4 regions of the Ferdinandcohnia sp. FSL W7-1320 genome follow, and region 2 is predicted to be linked to each of the others. Evidence: riboswitches for the same ligand, from Rfam matches in the RefSeq annotation. Region 2 holds a riboswitch; each other region holds the start of a gene.
The links. Region 2 has a riboswitch for cobalamin ahead of NST91_RS12230 (ABC transporter substrate-binding protein). Riboswitches for the same ligand answer to the same signal wherever they lie in the genome.
Positions count from the first base shown of each region.

Region 1: it holds a riboswitch for cobalamin, as region 2 does, so the genes downstream of both, NST91_RS17350 (histidine phosphatase family protein) here and NST91_RS12230 (ABC transporter substrate-binding protein) in region 2, are expected to answer to the same signal.
Region 3: it holds a riboswitch for cobalamin, as region 2 does, so the genes downstream of both, NST91_RS09965 (DUF4430 domain-containing protein) here and NST91_RS12230 (ABC transporter substrate-binding protein) in region 2, are expected to answer to the same signal.
Region 4: it holds a riboswitch for cobalamin, as region 2 does, so the genes downstream of both, NST91_RS19160 (ribonucleoside-diphosphate reductase subunit alpha) here and NST91_RS12230 (ABC transporter substrate-binding protein) in region 2, are expected to answer to the same signal.

Region 1 is NZ_JBBPAM010000001.1:3,502,919-3,507,135, reverse strand. It holds gene NST91_RS17365 (Ger(x)C family spore germination protein) at 1-394, shown strand, start outside; gene NST91_RS17360 (nucleotidyltransferase domain-containing protein) at 534-866, shown strand; gene NST91_RS17355 (DUF6376 family protein) at 956-1,402, shown strand; cobalamin riboswitch at 1,722-1,924, shown strand; partial or broken gene NST91_RS17350 (histidine phosphatase family protein) at 2,192-2,824, shown strand; gene NST91_RS17345 (ethanolamine ammonia-lyase subunit EutB) at 3,429-4,217, shown strand, end outside.
Region 2 is NZ_JBBPAM010000001.1:2,414,753-2,418,969, reverse strand. It holds gene NST91_RS12235 (FecCD family ABC transporter permease) at 1-760, opposite strand, end outside; gene NST91_RS12230 (ABC transporter substrate-binding protein) at 723-1,715, opposite strand; cobalamin riboswitch at 1,892-2,094, opposite strand; gene NST91_RS12225 (molybdopterin-dependent oxidoreductase) at 2,313-2,903, opposite strand; gene NST91_RS12220 (Crp/Fnr family transcriptional regulator) at 3,010-3,693, opposite strand; gene msrA (peptide-methionine (S)-S-oxide reductase MsrA) at 3,874-4,217, opposite strand, start outside.
Region 3 is NZ_JBBPAM010000001.1:1,981,913-1,986,129, reverse strand. It holds gene NST91_RS09980 (RsiX family anti-sigma factor) at 1-1,063, opposite strand, end outside; gene sigX (RNA polymerase sigma factor SigX) at 1,038-1,586, opposite strand; gene NST91_RS09970 (ECF transporter S component) at 1,698-2,201, opposite strand; gene NST91_RS09965 (DUF4430 domain-containing protein) at 2,201-2,617, opposite strand; cobalamin riboswitch at 2,970-3,194, opposite strand; gene NST91_RS09960 (ATP-binding protein) at 3,296-4,217, opposite strand, start outside.
Region 4 is NZ_JBBPAM010000001.1:3,880,969-3,885,185, reverse strand. It holds gene NST91_RS19180 (IS1182 family transposase) at 1-226, opposite strand, end outside; gene NST91_RS19175 (GNAT family N-acetyltransferase) at 473-1,012, shown strand; gene NST91_RS19170 (VOC family protein) at 1,047-1,457, opposite strand; gene NST91_RS19165 (GNAT family N-acetyltransferase) at 1,615-2,124, shown strand; cobalamin riboswitch at 2,222-2,419, shown strand; gene NST91_RS19160 (ribonucleoside-diphosphate reductase subunit alpha) at 2,563-4,217, shown strand, end outside.

The sequences.
Region 1 (4,217 bases), 1.1 Mb from region 2:
AGGCGAAAGTAGTTCAGGAGAAATTGAGGTTATGGAAAAAGCAACTGTTCGGATTGTTAATAATTCAATCCACCACAAAGGTTCGATGCATAACAACCAACCCTTCTTAAAAAGCAAAATTAAGTTGAAGGTAGTGATATTGGAAACAAGAGGAGAGCCGTCTCTAAATGAAATTAAAAGGGAATTAAACCAAGCACTTAGTGAACGATTTAACAATATGATTTCAAAAACAAAAGAGAATAAGGCAGATATTTTTGGAATAGGTCAATTCTTTCGGAGAGAATTAACACGTAAGGAATTAAAAAATTGGAGAACAAAATACTATACAAATTTGAAAATGGATATCCAATTTAATGTAGACATTCAAAACCAAGGTTACCTCATTACTTCTTAATGGTTATCACACAGAGTGGACAGTCAATAAGTGATGAGTGTCCTAAAGGAAAAACTAAAAATTGGGACACACGGTTACTACTAAAGTTGTATACATTATTTAAAAGAAGAATAGAGGTGTCTTTCTGGGTACTGTTGAGGTGTACGGGTTAAGTCAATATTCCAAGAGTGAAATAGCATCAATGATCATGTCTCATGTTAACGAGACACTTGACGATTTTGATCTTGAAATAATAAAGATAGCCATTATCGGGAGTCGTTTATACAGCAATTTTCATGCCGAAAGTGATTTGGATATTGTCATCGAATATAGTGGAACTGAACGAGAAGATGATGTTTTTCATCATCTCATGGATGAACCACTATATATCGACCATATCAAAGTTGACTTTTTACCATATTGGGATTTGAAAGGTGATGGAATCGGGAATCGCAAGCACATTGTTCTTTTTGATCATTCGTATTTTTACTAAAGTTTGGAGACAAGGGTCAGTTTAAGAAAAATGAAACCTTTCCCGTTTTGTATCGTATATATAGTATGAAAAAAATAGGAGGGGATAGAGTGAAGAAACGATTTTTAGTTTTTTCTTTAATAGGGTTACTATTTCTTGGGGCTTGTTCCGTCCTAGAGGATGTTAATAATACATTATCGTATGTGAATGAGGCAACAGATTATGTCAATGAGGTTAGTACTTTTGTTAACGAGGCTCCTAGCCTAGCAGAACAGGCTGTTACCGATGAGCAAGCAAGAGCAGATCTTGAAACAATGCTAACTGAAATGCAGGAAGACATGGATTCATTTAACTCACTTCAGCCACCAGGAGTCGCAGAGGACCTTCATCAACAAATCGTTGATTATAACCAGCAAGCAGAGGAAGGCATTAACCTTTATTTAGATAATATCGAAAATGGACAATTAGATCCAGCTCTACTCGAAAATAGTGAGTTATTTCAAACGTTGCAGAATGTAACGAATACAATAGATCAAATTCAACAGTTGGGTGAATAAAACATTGCTCTAAAATAAATGGCTGTGACAACTATTTTATGATTGTCACAGTTTTTACTTTAGAGATTAAAATATTTTTAAATATATATAGTGTAAGGAGACTTTACTGGATAGATGGGGTGGACGTGAATGGCAATCTCTAATCTACCGTAGAATCATTGGATTAACATAAGGTCTATTTTGATAGTGTTTATCCGAATACCATATGTAACTAAAGTAATTTAAGTAGGTTCAAATTACCTTACGATTTACTTTGCTTCGGAAGTAACAATATTTTACAAATGTATATGATTGGACTATAATGCAGTTAGAATAAAAAAACGAATATTAACAAATAGGTTTCTTAATGTGCTCCTAGTGAGCCAATTAAGACTAAGAGGGAAGTTGGTGCAATTCCAACACGGTCCCGCCACTGTAAGCAAGGAGGAAGGTTACGTTTTATCCACTGTGCAACTAGCATGGGAAGGAGTATCCAACCGTTAATTTGCAAGTCAGGAGACCTGCCTATTTGTTTTGTTTAAGCTTCCTCGAGGAAAGGAATGTTTAAAGAGCGGCAATCTCTAAATAATATATGTTTGCTATTTAATAGATAGATTGCAAGTTTTATATACGAGCAGTATATAAATTGCCTTTTCACAACGCTTTCCTGAGGGAAAGCGTTTTTGGGCGTTCAAAAACAGGAGGGGAAAATAGCTAATTGAGTTTTGTTCTTCTATTATCAGATCGATAATGGGATCTTAAAGGCACAGATGGAGATTTACTTGGTACCGTAATAGAAGGAGGCGAATTATGGGGACTTGCTATAATGTGGACTTATTTCTCGTTCGTCATGGGATAACCGACTGGAATCAGGAAAAACGGTATTTAGGGCATGCGGACCGACAAGTTATAAAAAGTGAACTACATCAACTTTTAGAGTTAAAAAGAGATTTAGTAAAGCAGGAATTTGATTCTATCTTTACTAGTGATTTACGACGGTGCCAAGAAACATTTGATTATTTAAATATTTCGACGGAAGCTACTATAGATTCAAGATTAAGAGAAATAGACTTTGGTGATTGGGAGGGAAAAACATATCATCACTTAAAAAATGAGCCACGTTAGCAGGAGTGGCTTGATGATTGGGAAGCAATACCAATACCAAACGGTGAGGCAGCGGAAACCTTCAAATCAAGAATTGATGCCTTTCTCCATGATTTATTTCTACAAGTAATGGAACGTCCAACTAATGAGAGGAAGCATATTCTTGTCATTACCCATGTGGGTGTCATTCGCTACATAGTATCAAAATACTTAGCTTTAAAAACCTTTTGGGAGGATTCGGTTTCACATGGTCAGGGTGTTTTATTATCAATGCAGTATGAAGGGGACTGGAAATGCAACTCGTTATTGGCGGTGCCTTCTCGGGAAGGAAGTAAGTAGGAGAAGAGAATAACCGATGTAGCCGGATAATAGCCTATGATGGTAATTCGCTCCGAGATTGGAAAACAAAATGGGAGCCCGAAACTACCTTGGTATAAGAGGGACGGGAAAAATGGATTGCAGCTGAGCTTACGAATACCAAAACAATGACGACATTCGAAGTAGGTTTATGGAAATTTTGGAGACCTTGCTTAACGAAAAACAAAAACGTAACAATTGAATCGTCCCTCGTTATGTTAGAGATTGGTAAAGGAGTTGTTCCGCTTTAAAAGGTCGAAAGCAGACTGCGAGAAATTGCCGGTTGGATTGCTTAAGATGCTACCGGGGTCTCTGAAAAAATATAAATTGTTTGGAATGGATTATCGGTCGAATAAAATAGAAAAGTGATCAAACCTGCAATTATATAACATTACGAAAAACAACCTTTCAAGTTTTTACACTCTTTGCTATAATTGTTAAAAAGTGAAACGTTCAGGTAAAGGTGCCTTAACTGAAGCCATTTTTATGGCTTGTTGTTAAGGTGCCTTTTTTATTTAACTTATTATTGTTAGCGCTTTCTGAATCCTGAATTGTGAAGAAGAGTAAATAGATTGGAGGCTTAAAGATGTTTAAATGTACATTGAAAAATGAAGTGTATCAATTTCAGTCCATTAAAGAAATTTTAGCAAAAGCAAGTGAGGAGAAATCTGGGGATATTATGGCGGGTATTGCAGCTCGTTCGAATTTGGAGCGTATGGCAGCAAAATTTGTTTTAAGTGAGTTAACCTTAAAGGACATTTACAAGGAACCAGTGATTCCATATGAATCAGACGAAGTGACAAGGATTATCTATGATGATATTAATCAATATATTTATCAAGAAATCTCGGGTTGGACAGTTGGTGAATTAAGGGAATACATCCTCTCGCACAACACAGGTTCTTCCCAACTGCTACGAATTAGTAAAGGGCTAACGAGTGAAATGATTTCTTCTGTTGCAAAGTTAATGTCCAGTATCGATTTGGTGATGGCTTCACAGAAAGTTAGACCGACTGCTCACTGCAACACAACAATTGGGGAACAAGGCCGTTTAGCTTTTCGCTGTCAGCCTAACCATCCAAATGACAATCTAGAAGGAATTCTTGCTTCTTTAAAGGAAGGACTTTCGTACGGGGCAGGGGATGCAGTAATTGGAGTCAATCCTAATAACGATTCAGTAGAATCTGTATCTAGGATTTTACACATGACACATGATTTTATGAGGCAGTGGGAAATTCCGACACAAAATTGTGTATTAGCACATATTGCCACTCAAATGAAAGCTATTGAAAAAGGGGCACCAAGTGGAATCATTTTTCAAAGTTTAGCTGGAACAAATTCAACAAATGATGATTTTGGAGTTTCAAAGTCTATT
Region 2 (4,217 bases):
TCTTCACATCAACCCCAATATGATCTGCCGCCTCCTCCCCAAGAGCTAACGCATTCAACTCCCGGTAATGGTAGAACAAAATAAAGGAACCACACAACATAAATGGAAGAATCAACTGAACATGACTCCAGCCTCTTAGTCCTACACTTCCATATAACCAATAGATAATTTGAGTCATTGAATCTTGGTCGCTTAGTGAAATAATGAGGGAAACAACTGCTCCAATAAAAGAACTTACAATTATCCCCGCCAAGATAATGGTTTCAATCGCTAAGCTTCGACTACTCAATCGAACAAGTCCGAATACAATAAGGAGTGAAATAAAACCACATACGATTGCAACAATAGGAAGAGTAAAGTTTCCTAACCCCAAAATCGTAAACTGAAAAAATAAAACAATTACTGCACCAAGAGATGCACCAGATGAAACCCCGATTGTATATGGATCCGCTAATGGGTTACGTAATAATCCTTGGAATGCTGCACCCGCTAATCCAAGAGACGCACCAACAAAAAATGCCAGCAATACCCTAGGTAATCGGATATTCCAAATGATCATTTCTTCATTTCTAGCAACCTCATTAAGCCAGCCCCAACCAAATGTGTTGTCTAGCACAATATGTAAAATGGTTGGAACAGGCACGTGGACACTACTAATGAATACGCCTAGGAGGGCTGTACTAAGTACAAACCCTCCACTTAGAATATATAACCACGTAATTTTATTTATTAAAAACTTCTGGATAAATAAGCTTCGCAAGAGTCTCGACTCCTTCAATTAACCGAGGACCTGGTCTCGTAACCGTATCATTATCAACATCAAAGACCTGTTTATTTTTAACTGCAGGAACTTCAGACCAGCCTTCACGCCCATATACTTCTTCAGTTGGATTATCTATGTAGTAGCCATACGTTGTAATGATGACATCAGGATTTAATTGGACAATTTCCTCCTCTGTTAACTGTACCCACCCTTCATGCTCCTCTGCTGCATTAATAGCTTGAATTGCCTCAAGCATTTCATGAATAAACGTATTGGTTCCTGTTGTAAAAATATCTGGTGCTGGCGAAACCTCAACCCAGACTTTCTTTTTATCTGTAATAGCTGAAGCTTTTTCCTTGATTTCATCAAAGCGTTGCTTCATATTTGTCACAATTTCGTTTGCCTCAGTCGCAGTTCCTGTAGCTTTCCCAATCATTTCTATATGTTCATACGCATCTTCAAATGAAGAAGCACTTCCAACGACAATCACATCAATTCCTGCATCTTCAAACTGCTTTAATATTTCAGGATGTGTATTGTAATGATAATCAGTAACAAGAGCTAGGTCCGGAAGAAGTGAAAGAACCAATTCTGCATTGATATCCTGTGCACCTACTTTTTGTATTTCAAGTGCTTCTGATGGATAATTATCGTAATCCGAAACTCCAATGATTTTTTCTCCTAGGCCAAGTGCAAATGCAATTTCTGTATTACTTGCCTGTATGGAGACAATTGATTCAGGTTCTTCATCAATCGTAACTTCTCGATCAGCACTGTCTATAATCGTGATAGGGAACTCTTGATTAGCGTTCTCCCCTTCAACATTTTCAACGGTTTTTGGAGCCTTTTCATCTTGAGCCGTTTTTTCTTTTGTACCACAACCTGCAACAATACCCATGGTAAAAAGAAAAATAAGACTAAACAGACCCCATTTTTTCAACATTTCCTTCATTTTTTTATCCCCCTTCAAATTTTGAACACAAAAAAACGCCATTCCACAGGAAGAGCGTTTCGTAAAGGCATAATAAAGGTTATTTGCTTAGAACTCCAATAAAGCAATCCTAATATAACAAATATAGTATCATATGATCATTTATTTGCACTTTAAACGTTCCTTTCCTCGAGGAAGCTTAAAAAACAAAATAGGCAGGTCTCCTGACTTGCGAATCAACGGTCGGTTACTCCTTCCCATGTTACTTACACAGTGGATATTTGTAACCTTCCTCCTCGCTTACAGTGGCGGGACCGTGTTGGACTTACACCAACTTCCCTCTTAGTCTCACATTCTCTCATTAGAAGAATGGTAAGAAACCTATTTGCGAAATATTCATTTTTTTGTATTCTGAGAAATTATAATACAACCCTATTGTTTTGTAAATAGGAGTTAAGGTCATGTCAGTTCCTTTTATGAAGTATAATAGAATTAACCAATACAGTTGAAGAAAACCTTTGAGAATCAATCATTTAATAGGAAATAGACGTGCCGATAAACACGTCTATTTTATTTAATGGGAAGCAAAGTATAAAAAAGTTTATGTACTTAACTGTGTTAACGGTATCGCTCTTCTTTAAATGGATTGGCCGTCATCGAATAGCCACGCTCTTCCCAATAACCAGCCTCGTCTTCCTTCATAAACTCTATCCCTGAAACCCACTTTGTGCCTTTCCATAGATAAAATTCTTCTGGTGGAATAAACCGTAGTGGATAACCATGTTTTAGATCAATATCTTGCCATTCATGATTTTTATCCTTCCATCGGAATACAAATAAAGAATCGTCCCCTAATAAAGGCTCTAGCGGTAAGTTTGCAGAATAACCAAATCTCTCCCTATTGGAGTAACCGTAAATTTTGATGTATTTTACGCTTTCATTCATTTCAACTAATTTCAATAACTCTCTAAGCGCAATGCCTTCAAAAGTTGTATCAAATTTAGACCATGTGGTAACACAATGCATGTTTACGGTTGATATGGTTTTTGGAAGCTCCATGAATTCCTTATAGGATAAGGACTTTTCTTGCTTCACTTCTCCAAAAAGTCTGAAATTCCATGTGATTTCATTAAACTCGGGAACATCCCCTGTGTGCAGAATTGGCCATTTTTCTGTTTCAAATTGCCCAGGTGGAAGCTGCCTTTTCATCTTACACCACCCCTTTTTCATTTTTAACGCTACTTAAATCACTGTGCTTTGTATAGTATGCTCCAAGCCTTTTCCTTTATAAACATGATATGAAAGTAGGTATTGATTACCCCTCCTCTACCCCATACACTTTCTTAGCCAGAGCTGTATTAATTTTTAATGGCTTCCTTGCAATGACTTGTTCCCTTTCTAATTCTCCTAATAATAAACTAACAGTTTCTCTTGATGACCCGATCATACTTGCGATGTCATGCTGAGTAATCTTGACCTCAACTGTTTGCCATTCCCCACTTCTTACACCAAATCGGTTACTTAACTGCATAAAAAGTAAAAGAATTCGATATTTGACATCTTTATAAGCAATGCTTTCTGTTATTTCGTACACTTCTTTTAACTTTGAGGTCAGTATAGTTATAAGTTTTAACGAAATATCGGGATGTTGACGTAGTAACTGTTCAAAACGCTCCTTTGCTAGCGAGCAAACATAGGAATCAACCATCGCTTCTGCATAAATGTTAGATTCTGTTAAGGAAAAACTAGAAGTTTCTCCAAAGATATTACCTTCACTTAAAAGATCAATTGTGAATTCCTTTCCTGTTGAGGATATCTTATATAAACGAACCTGTCCTTTTTTCAAGAAAAACAACGACCTCATTTGTTGAGTCGGACTTAAGATAATTGTACCTTTTTTAATAGGGACGGTTACCGTTACTTCGTCTAACTTCTTTAATTCCTCTTCTGGTAGCTCATCTAGTAAATTAATTTGTGAAAGCAACATGAGTTTATCCATGTCTTCACTCCCCGTTATACCGTTTTATAATCATTTCATAATCAAAAACCAGTAAATAGATCGATTTCTTCTTTGCATTTACAATCACCTGATAATATATGTAAAACCATATCCATTGTAGCATTGATGCTTTAAATATAAAAAAACGTCCTAGAGAAGTCTCCAGGAACGTTTTCTAAATTATTTAAATAACCGAAGGTATTCCCCATAGCCTTCTTCATTTAGCTTTTCAGTTGGGATAAATTTAAGTGCTGCAGAGTTAATGCAATATCGAAGCCCGCCTTTATCACGTGGTCCATCATCAAATACGTGTCCTAAATGAGAGTCTGCTGATGAGCTTCTGACTTCAATGCGTCTCATCCCATGGGACGTATCTAGTTTTTCAAGGACTTCTTGATGCTTAATAGGCTTTGTGAAGCTAGGCCATCCACACCCGGAGTCAAATTTGTCCAATGAACTAAATAATGGTTTTCCAGAAACGATATCAACATAAATTCCTTCTTCCTTGTTATCCCAAAATTCAT
Region 3 (4,217 bases), 430 kb from region 2:
CCGAGTCATCACTAAAATGAATTTCTAAATTAGAACCATCTGCTTTAATTTGTTTAATTTCAGATATAATTGGTGGATGTAGGTTATAATCGCCTTGTTTAGCCTCCACTTTCATAGCTTCCAGTGCTTGTTCAATCGTATTAAAATCCTCATAAGTTAAAGCTAATATTTTGCGGTCTGAACTATCATTTATATAATACAGGTATGCCTTTTTGGTATCTTTTTCAACATCAATATAATTCTCAATGATACCCGTTTGCCCGATAGTAATTCCTTGTTGATTATTTTGGAAAAGTTCAACATGTTGATAGTCTTCTAACAAATAACGGAACGAACTAATTGTATGTGAAAATTCTGCAGCTTCAGCAGTAGCAAAAGACTCAGTATTAATTGAGTTATTTACGTCCACCCTTACAGCTTTTGAATTGTCTTTCGTTACAACTTCTGAAAAATCCTCAAAATATGAATTTGATATTTCGTCAATGCCCCATTCCTTGTTTTTACGAATAACTTCATTTACTCTTGGAACTGTCTTTTGCCATTGTTCAACAACATTTTCCCCGTTAGAATCGACGATTACCGAAACGACAGAAGGAAACATTACACCGCCCAAATACACACCATATGTTAGAAGGACTTCATTTTCCCCTACAGTTTTTACAGCGTAACTATTGCTTGGCTGTCCCTCAAATGAATATATTCCAGCCTCTTCATCTTGTTGTGGTTCCTCTTCTTTTTGCAATGTGCTAAATGATTCGTCCTTTGATGATGCTTCTCTATTCTCTGAATCCATAGTAATGTTTGTATTTTCTCTTGCCATTTGTGCTGAGTCGAAGCTTGAACTGTTCATATTATTAATGAAAGAAGGAGCTAAGATGAATAATAGAAGCGCTGCTGCTGCAGATGCAAGGGTAGGGACAAGCCACATTTTTCTCTTTTTCTTATTCATTTTAAGGGTTATATTTTGATAAATCTCTTGTGGCTTCCGTTTGTCTTTTACACCTGGCATTTGCGTAAGCATCTGCTCGAGTTGTTCATCACTCCACTTTGATTTTTTCATCATCTATCCCCTCCTTTACGCCTGATTCCTCCATATACTTCTTTAATACCTTTAGACCTCTGTGCTGAGTTGTCTTGACTTTACTCTCCGTCCACCCTAAAGCTTCAGCAGTCTCTGCAATCGAAAGTGATTGGATATATCGTAATATCAGTACCATACGCTGATCTGTTGTACAGTTTTCCAAGCAACGGTACATCATTTGAACTTGTTCATTTTGCAATGCTATTTCTTCCGGAAGTGGTGCAAAATCTTTTACCTCTTGACGACTCCAATCAAAGGAATCCATTATTCGCTGTTTCCACCCTTTTTGTTTCCGGAACGAATCAATCGCGACATGTCTTGCAATTGAAAACAACCATGTTTTTTCACTACTTTTTCCTTCGAATCTATCATATGATTTTAAAACTCTTATATAAACTTCCTGAACGAGATCTTCAGCTTGTTCACGATTTTTTACCATATAAAATAAGAAGGAGAAGACATCGTGATGATACTTTTCATATAGTTCCTCAAACAAGGAATCCATTTGCAAATCCTCCCGTTCATTTCATTAGTCGAATGTTTTATAAAAAAAGTTACACTCCCAATATAGTATGAATTAATAAAAAAAGGAAGAATATTTTGGTAATATTCTTCCTTACTTTGCAATTGTTACATTTTTTAAAAATAGTAATCTCAAGATTGGATATAGTATGAGAAAAAATACTCCGTTTCCAATTGCATGACTCATATCAAATGGTAATCCAGCTAAGTAATAGGCAAAGAACTTACCCGAGAATAAATAGAGAGGAATTGAGATGACAAAGCCATATAAGAAACCACAGAATACTGCATATATGGCTAATAATATGACAGGAATTCGATCTCGATACTTTCGTAATGCACCGCTGATTAACCCAATTATCCCCCATGCTATGATTTGGCCAATAGTCCATAAACCCATTCCCATTACAAGATTCGTTAATATAGAACCAAAAACAGCAACAATCACACCATAGATGGGACCCAAAAATAAGCTAGTTATCACGATAATCGCTGTCATAGGCTGAACATTCGGAAGGAATGTAAATGTAATACGACCTACAACGGACAATGCGATTAGCATCGATAAGAGCGTTAAGTTTTTAACGGATAAATTCATTATTCCCACTTATGGAGATCGAATTCGATCTTATCTTCAGGCTCTAATTTGTATTCATTAGCTCCTACCATAGCTTCTTCACCATTAACAGAATAAAACCATGATGTCTTTTCTTCTTCACTTCCTGCAACGCCATTAATGCTGGCAACAAAAGCACCATCGAATTGTGTTTCGACGTCAAAGTTTGCTTCCATGATGTCCATAACTGTAACTTCTTTTCCTGATTCAATTTTAATTTCTTTTTCTTCAATGATTTCTTCACCATTGTTTTTGGATATAACGACTGTAACAATCTCTGCTGCTTCTTCTTTATCTACAGTTTCAGCTTTGTTGTTGGAAGATTCATTTGTAGATGGGGCATTGCTGCATCCAAATAAAATTCCCAATGATAGTAAAGAAACTAATAGTTTTTTCATGTTTCTAGCTCCCCTTTTGTTAAAATATGTGTATGAATAAGTGTGTTATGCACCTAACATCGAATCAAATGCGCCTTGGCGTATTTGCGCCCGAGTTTTAGGCCCACAGGAAGTGGGTCATAAAGACGTTGCCACAGGATGTGGCGTTCTTAGTCTTTGATCTTACAGATCGAAAATTTCCTTTGAAAAGTCGTGTTATCCGCCGGAGGCTATTATTTTATTTCGCAGAAGTGTCTTGCTTCTGCGGAATAAAATAATAAAAGCTCACCCTTGGGGTGAGCTTTGAAGATATAACAGAAAAACAACAAAAAAGCATGGTGTTTTAACGCAAATTCCCGCACCCCGGAGAATTAAAAAAGGAATGAATTAGGCAGGTCTACTGACTTAAGCTTCTTCCTACTTTGAGTCCTTCCCATATGTTGAACAGCATTTGCCATCCAGTCATACAGTGGTTTTTCTCATTTCGTCCACTTTTACAGTTGCGGGGGCAGTTCTGGATTTACACCAGATTCCCTTTTAAGTCTTAGAGAGAATAAAGAAATATCTACATTCTCTGACACCTAAGATTCAATAAATATTTAATTTTCTATTTAACAATCCCTATATTACAAGAAGAGTTTTTATTTTACAAGGAAATTGTTTCTTATGGAACAAGAATCTTCGCCATGTTCTTTCAAATTATTCACTTTTTCGAGGGATTACGAATGTAAATGTCGTTCCTTCACCAAGCTTACTATGGACTGATATATTCCCGTTGTGTGCACTAACAATGTTTTTTACAATCGCAAGCCCTAAACCAGTACCAGATTTCCCTCTTGTTCTAGCCTTGTCCGCTTTATAGAAACGTTCAAATACAAAAGGTAAATCTTCTTCTGGAATACCAGAACCTGTATCTTTAATATCAACTTTTATTGAGGTTTCTTGACCAGTAACATGTACTTCAACCTGACCATTTTCATCGGTATGTCTAATCGCATTATCAATTAAGTTTGTAAAAACTTGCTCAATGCGATCAGAGTCTATATAAATTTCACCAATTTCGTCTACCTTTTTTGCAGTTAGAGTTATTTGATTATCCTTAGCTAAACCTTGAAATTTCCGAATCACACGATTAATAAGGGTATCGAAATCAACTTTTTCTTTATTTAAGGTAATATTCCCTGATTGCATTCTAGCTAAATCTAATAATTCGTTGACAAGTCGACCCATTCTTAATGACTCATCATAGATGACTTTGGTAATTTCCTTTCGCTCCTCCTCGGAGCTCGCTATGTCATCCATAATTGCTTCACTATAGCCCTGGAGCATTGCGATCGGAGTTCGCAGTTCGTGAGAAACATTTGCAATAAAATCTTCACGTAGCTTGTCCAAACGTCTTTCCTCCGTCATATCGCGAAGTACTGCAACGGCACCCCTTATATACGTCTGATTGTAAAGCGGACTCATTAAAATAACCCATGTTCTACCTTGAAGACTAATTTCAATAAATTGCTCCTTTTCAAATGTAACGGAACGTTGAAATAAATCCTTGACCTCTGGTGGAAGCTCCTGACCAACGTCCTGATACATACCTTGTTGGTAATACCAAGCTTGCAAAAAG
Region 4 (4,217 bases), 1.5 Mb from region 2:
TTTTACGTCCAGAAAAGACAGACTGCGAATACGCACATAAGATAATTTTTAACATCATGCGTGGATGATAAGCAGGGCAACCTTCATTTCGAAGAAATGGTTCAAGTGCTTCAGCTGGAATACTTTCAACTAAGTTATGTACATGGAAGGCAATATCATTCTCTTGTAATTTTACTTCTAAATTTAAAGGCAAAATTAATTGATTCATGTTATAATCTTTAAACATAAGGACACTTCTTTCTGTTTGGATTTGGTGTGGTAACTTAATTTTAACAAAGAATGTCCTTATTTTTTATTTAAAAATAATCAAAGCCTGTGAAATTTTACTCATGGTAAAATTCCACAGGCTTTTTCATTTCAGAGGAGGGTTTTGTCCCAGCCTCTTTTATTTAAATGACCTAATAAATATTTCTAAAGGATTTTTACAAAAATTGTTGAATTACTTTCTTAGTAAAATAAGGGAGTTATTCGAATGATTACGTACAGCTTGTTAAGAGGAAAAAAGGTTCAGCTTGTCAGAATTAAAGAAGATGATGTACCGATTATTGTAAGTTGGTATGAGGACCAAGAGTTTCTTAGAAATCTAGATACTTTACCATCTTTCCCTAAACATCCTTCTGCTTTTAAAGAGTGGGTTGAGCAGAAAAACGAGAAGGAGTTTGTTTTTGGGATTAAAGAATTGGAGACAGAGAAATTAGTTGGATTTGTGGACATTGACAGCATTATTTGGCCACATCGAAATGCTTGGCTTGCAATCGCAATTGGTGGAGAAGGAAACCGTAATCGAGGGCTTGGATACGAAGCCATGCAACTCGTGTTGGATTTTGCTTTCAAAGAGTTAAATCTTCATAGAATCCAATTAACCGTTTTTCAGTATAATGAGAGGGCCATCGCCTTATATGAAAAGTTGGGATTTGTTAGAGAAGGCACATCAAGAGAATTTCTAGAGCGTGACGGGAAGCGATTTGATATGTACTTTTATGGGCTGCTAAAACATGAATGGAAGAAATAAAAAATAATTCCCCTAGAAGCTAGGGGAATTTAATCTACTTCATTTCATAGTTTAAGTCCCAAATAATCCCGAATTGGTCCTTTACTTTTGCATATTTTGCCCCCCAAAAAGTATCCTGTAATTCCATGAACACAGTGCCTTTTTGCTTTAGGTCATTGTAGGTTTTCGTAATTTCCTCTTCACTTTCAAATTCCAAAACTAAAGAGATATTGTTTCCAAAGGATACACTTTGGTCGGGAGAGTCATCTGATACCATTAGTAAGAGTTCGTTCTTTTTGAACTTACCATGAATAAGTCGGTCATTAGCCCAATCCTGAGTTTCATAGCCTGCTTGAGCATATGTTTGAACATCCAATATTTCGCCCTTAAATATTTCCTGATAATATTCCAAGGCTTCTTTCGCATTCCCATTAAACATTAAATAAGGTGTCGCTTGTCCTTTCATTCACAAAACACTCCTTTTTAATATCAGCAAGTTGCCCTACACTATGTTTTCTATTTACTAAAGAAATCATACACGATTGTATATTTTTTCCTCATGAATCATTATAATTAAATATAATACAAAATACAAGAACGAATGTTCTTTTCGGAGGTGCGTTTTGTTTATCAGAAGACTTTTGCCAGAGGATGCTGAAAGCTATTTTAGGTTGCGATTACAAGCTCTAACAACTGACCCTGATGCATTTTTAGTTACGTATGATGAAGCAAAAAATAAAGATAACCCAATAGGAGAGTACAAGAAAAGTTTTCAATCTGAAGAAATAATAACGTTTGGGGCATTCGAAGGAGAACATTTAGTGGGTATGGTAACCTTAGTCAGGGAAACACGGCGAAAAATAAGACATAGGGCTAATATTGTGGCGATGTATGTTGATGATGAAAAAAGAGGCAAGGGAATTGCAAATGCATTGCTAAATGAAGCTATTAAAATGGCAGTAAATCTCCCTGAAATCGAGCAGATATATTTAACAGTAGATGCGGAGAATAAACCAGCTAAAGAATTGTACAAAAAACTAGGTTTTCAAACATTTGCTGTAGATAAAAAGGGCATTAAATACAATGGACAATATCGGGATGAAGAGCTCATGGTATTATTTCTCGAGAAATAATTGTCAATTTTTGTCTTGCTAAAATAATAGGTGTCCCTTATTATTAAATGTGATAGTATATATTGATAGAATTTGAATGTTAACAACTACATATTGTGTTTAGCCTTGGGGAAAAGATGCCATTTGTGCTTAAAAGGGAATCTGGTGAAAATCCAGAACTGCCCCCGCAACTGTAAATGCTGACGAAATGAACAGACCACTGTATAAGATAACTTAAATAAAGGTACTTATATGGGAAGGGTTCAAAGTAGAGCGACGCATGAGTCAGGAGACCTGTCTTTTCTTAAGATGTTTCACCTTCTTCGGGGATTGGGAAGATGAAACGGTGGCGACAGGTAGAGCAACTCTTGTGCTCTCTTGATGTTATCGTTTCATCCGCTCAATTGAATTGGGCGGATTTTTTATTTTAACGAATAAATTGTTAAGGGAGAGAAATAGATGAATAATACAACACAAGGGGAATTGGATTCCATTTTACACTCGCTTGAATATGCAGAAAGTACCTACCAGCTTGACACTACCGAAATTCGAAACAAACTGCAGGAAATAAATTTTAATACAGTTGAAGCGAACCAGCATGCACTTTTTTATTCCTTAAACAAAATTGCCATGGATCAACCCAACTGGACATATTTAGCGGCTAATCTCTATTTAAATGAACTGTATGAAAAAGCTGCAACGAATCGAAATTACAACAGGGCTCTAAAATACGGAAGTTTGTATGAGTTGCTACAGGAACTTACATCAAAAGGAATATATTCTGATGAATTATTAAACTCCTATTCTAAGGAAGAGATACTTGAACTAGGAGATGTAATTGATCCAGATAAAGATCATTTGTTTACATACATCGGTTTATTTTTATTAGCGGATCGGTATCTTGCAAGGGATTATGAAAGAAATATTTACGAACTTCCACAGGAGCGATTCATGATAATTGCAATGACATTAATGGAGCATGAGGAAAGGGAGGTTCGACTTACTTACGTGAAAGAAGCCTATTGGGCATTAAGTAATTTATATATGACAGTCGCCACACCAACTCTATCAAATGCAGGTAAAAGCTTTGGCCAGTTGTCCTCTTGTTTCATTGATACTGTTGAGGACTCACTTGATGGAATTTATTTAAACAATTGGGATATTGCTAGATTATCAAAAGATGGTGGTGGAATTGGCGTATACTATGGCAAGGTTCGCGCGTTAGGGTCTGACATAAAGAAATTCAAAGGAAATTCATCCGGAATCGTTCCTTGGATTCGCCTTATCAATGATACAGCAGTAAGTGTTGATCAATTAGGACAACGACAAGGAGCAATCGCCATCTATTTAGATCTCTTCCACAAAGATATTATGAATGGTTTTCTAGATTTAAAGACAAATAATGGAGATGAACGTCGTAAAGCTCACGACATCTTTACGGGGGTTTCGGTACCTGATTTGTTTATGGAAAAGCTGCAAGAGGTAGATGAAAACGGCAGAAGTATTGGGGAATGGCAAACTTTTTGTCCACATGAAGTAAAGCAAATCATGGGCTGGAGAGATGAGCAAGGAAATCCATTAGGGCTCGAGGACTTTTACGATGAACATGATAATAAATACTTTACCGAAAAATACTTGGAAGCTGTGAACCATCCACTTTTACCACGGAAATCCTATCGTGCGATGGATGTCATGGCAAGGATCATGATTGCTCAACTAGAAACAGGTACACCATATATGTTTTATCGTGATGAAGTAAATCGCCAGAATCCAAACAAGCACCTTCTAGGAACAGGACGTACTTCGATTTTCTGTAGTAATTTATGTACAGAAATCGCACAAAACATGTCCGCAACTGCGATTACGAAGGAGTATATTGACGATGAAGGAAATATTGTGATCATTCGAAAACCAGGTAAATTTGTGGTTTGTAATCTCTCATCTGTCAATCTACCAAGAGCTATTGGGGACGAGGTACTTGAACGTTTAATTCGAATTCAGGTTAGGATGCTTGATAATGTTGTCGATTTGAATACGATATCCGTTAAACAAGCTGATCTCACAAATAAGAAGTTTCGGGCGGTGGGCTTAGGTACATTTGGGTGGCATCATCT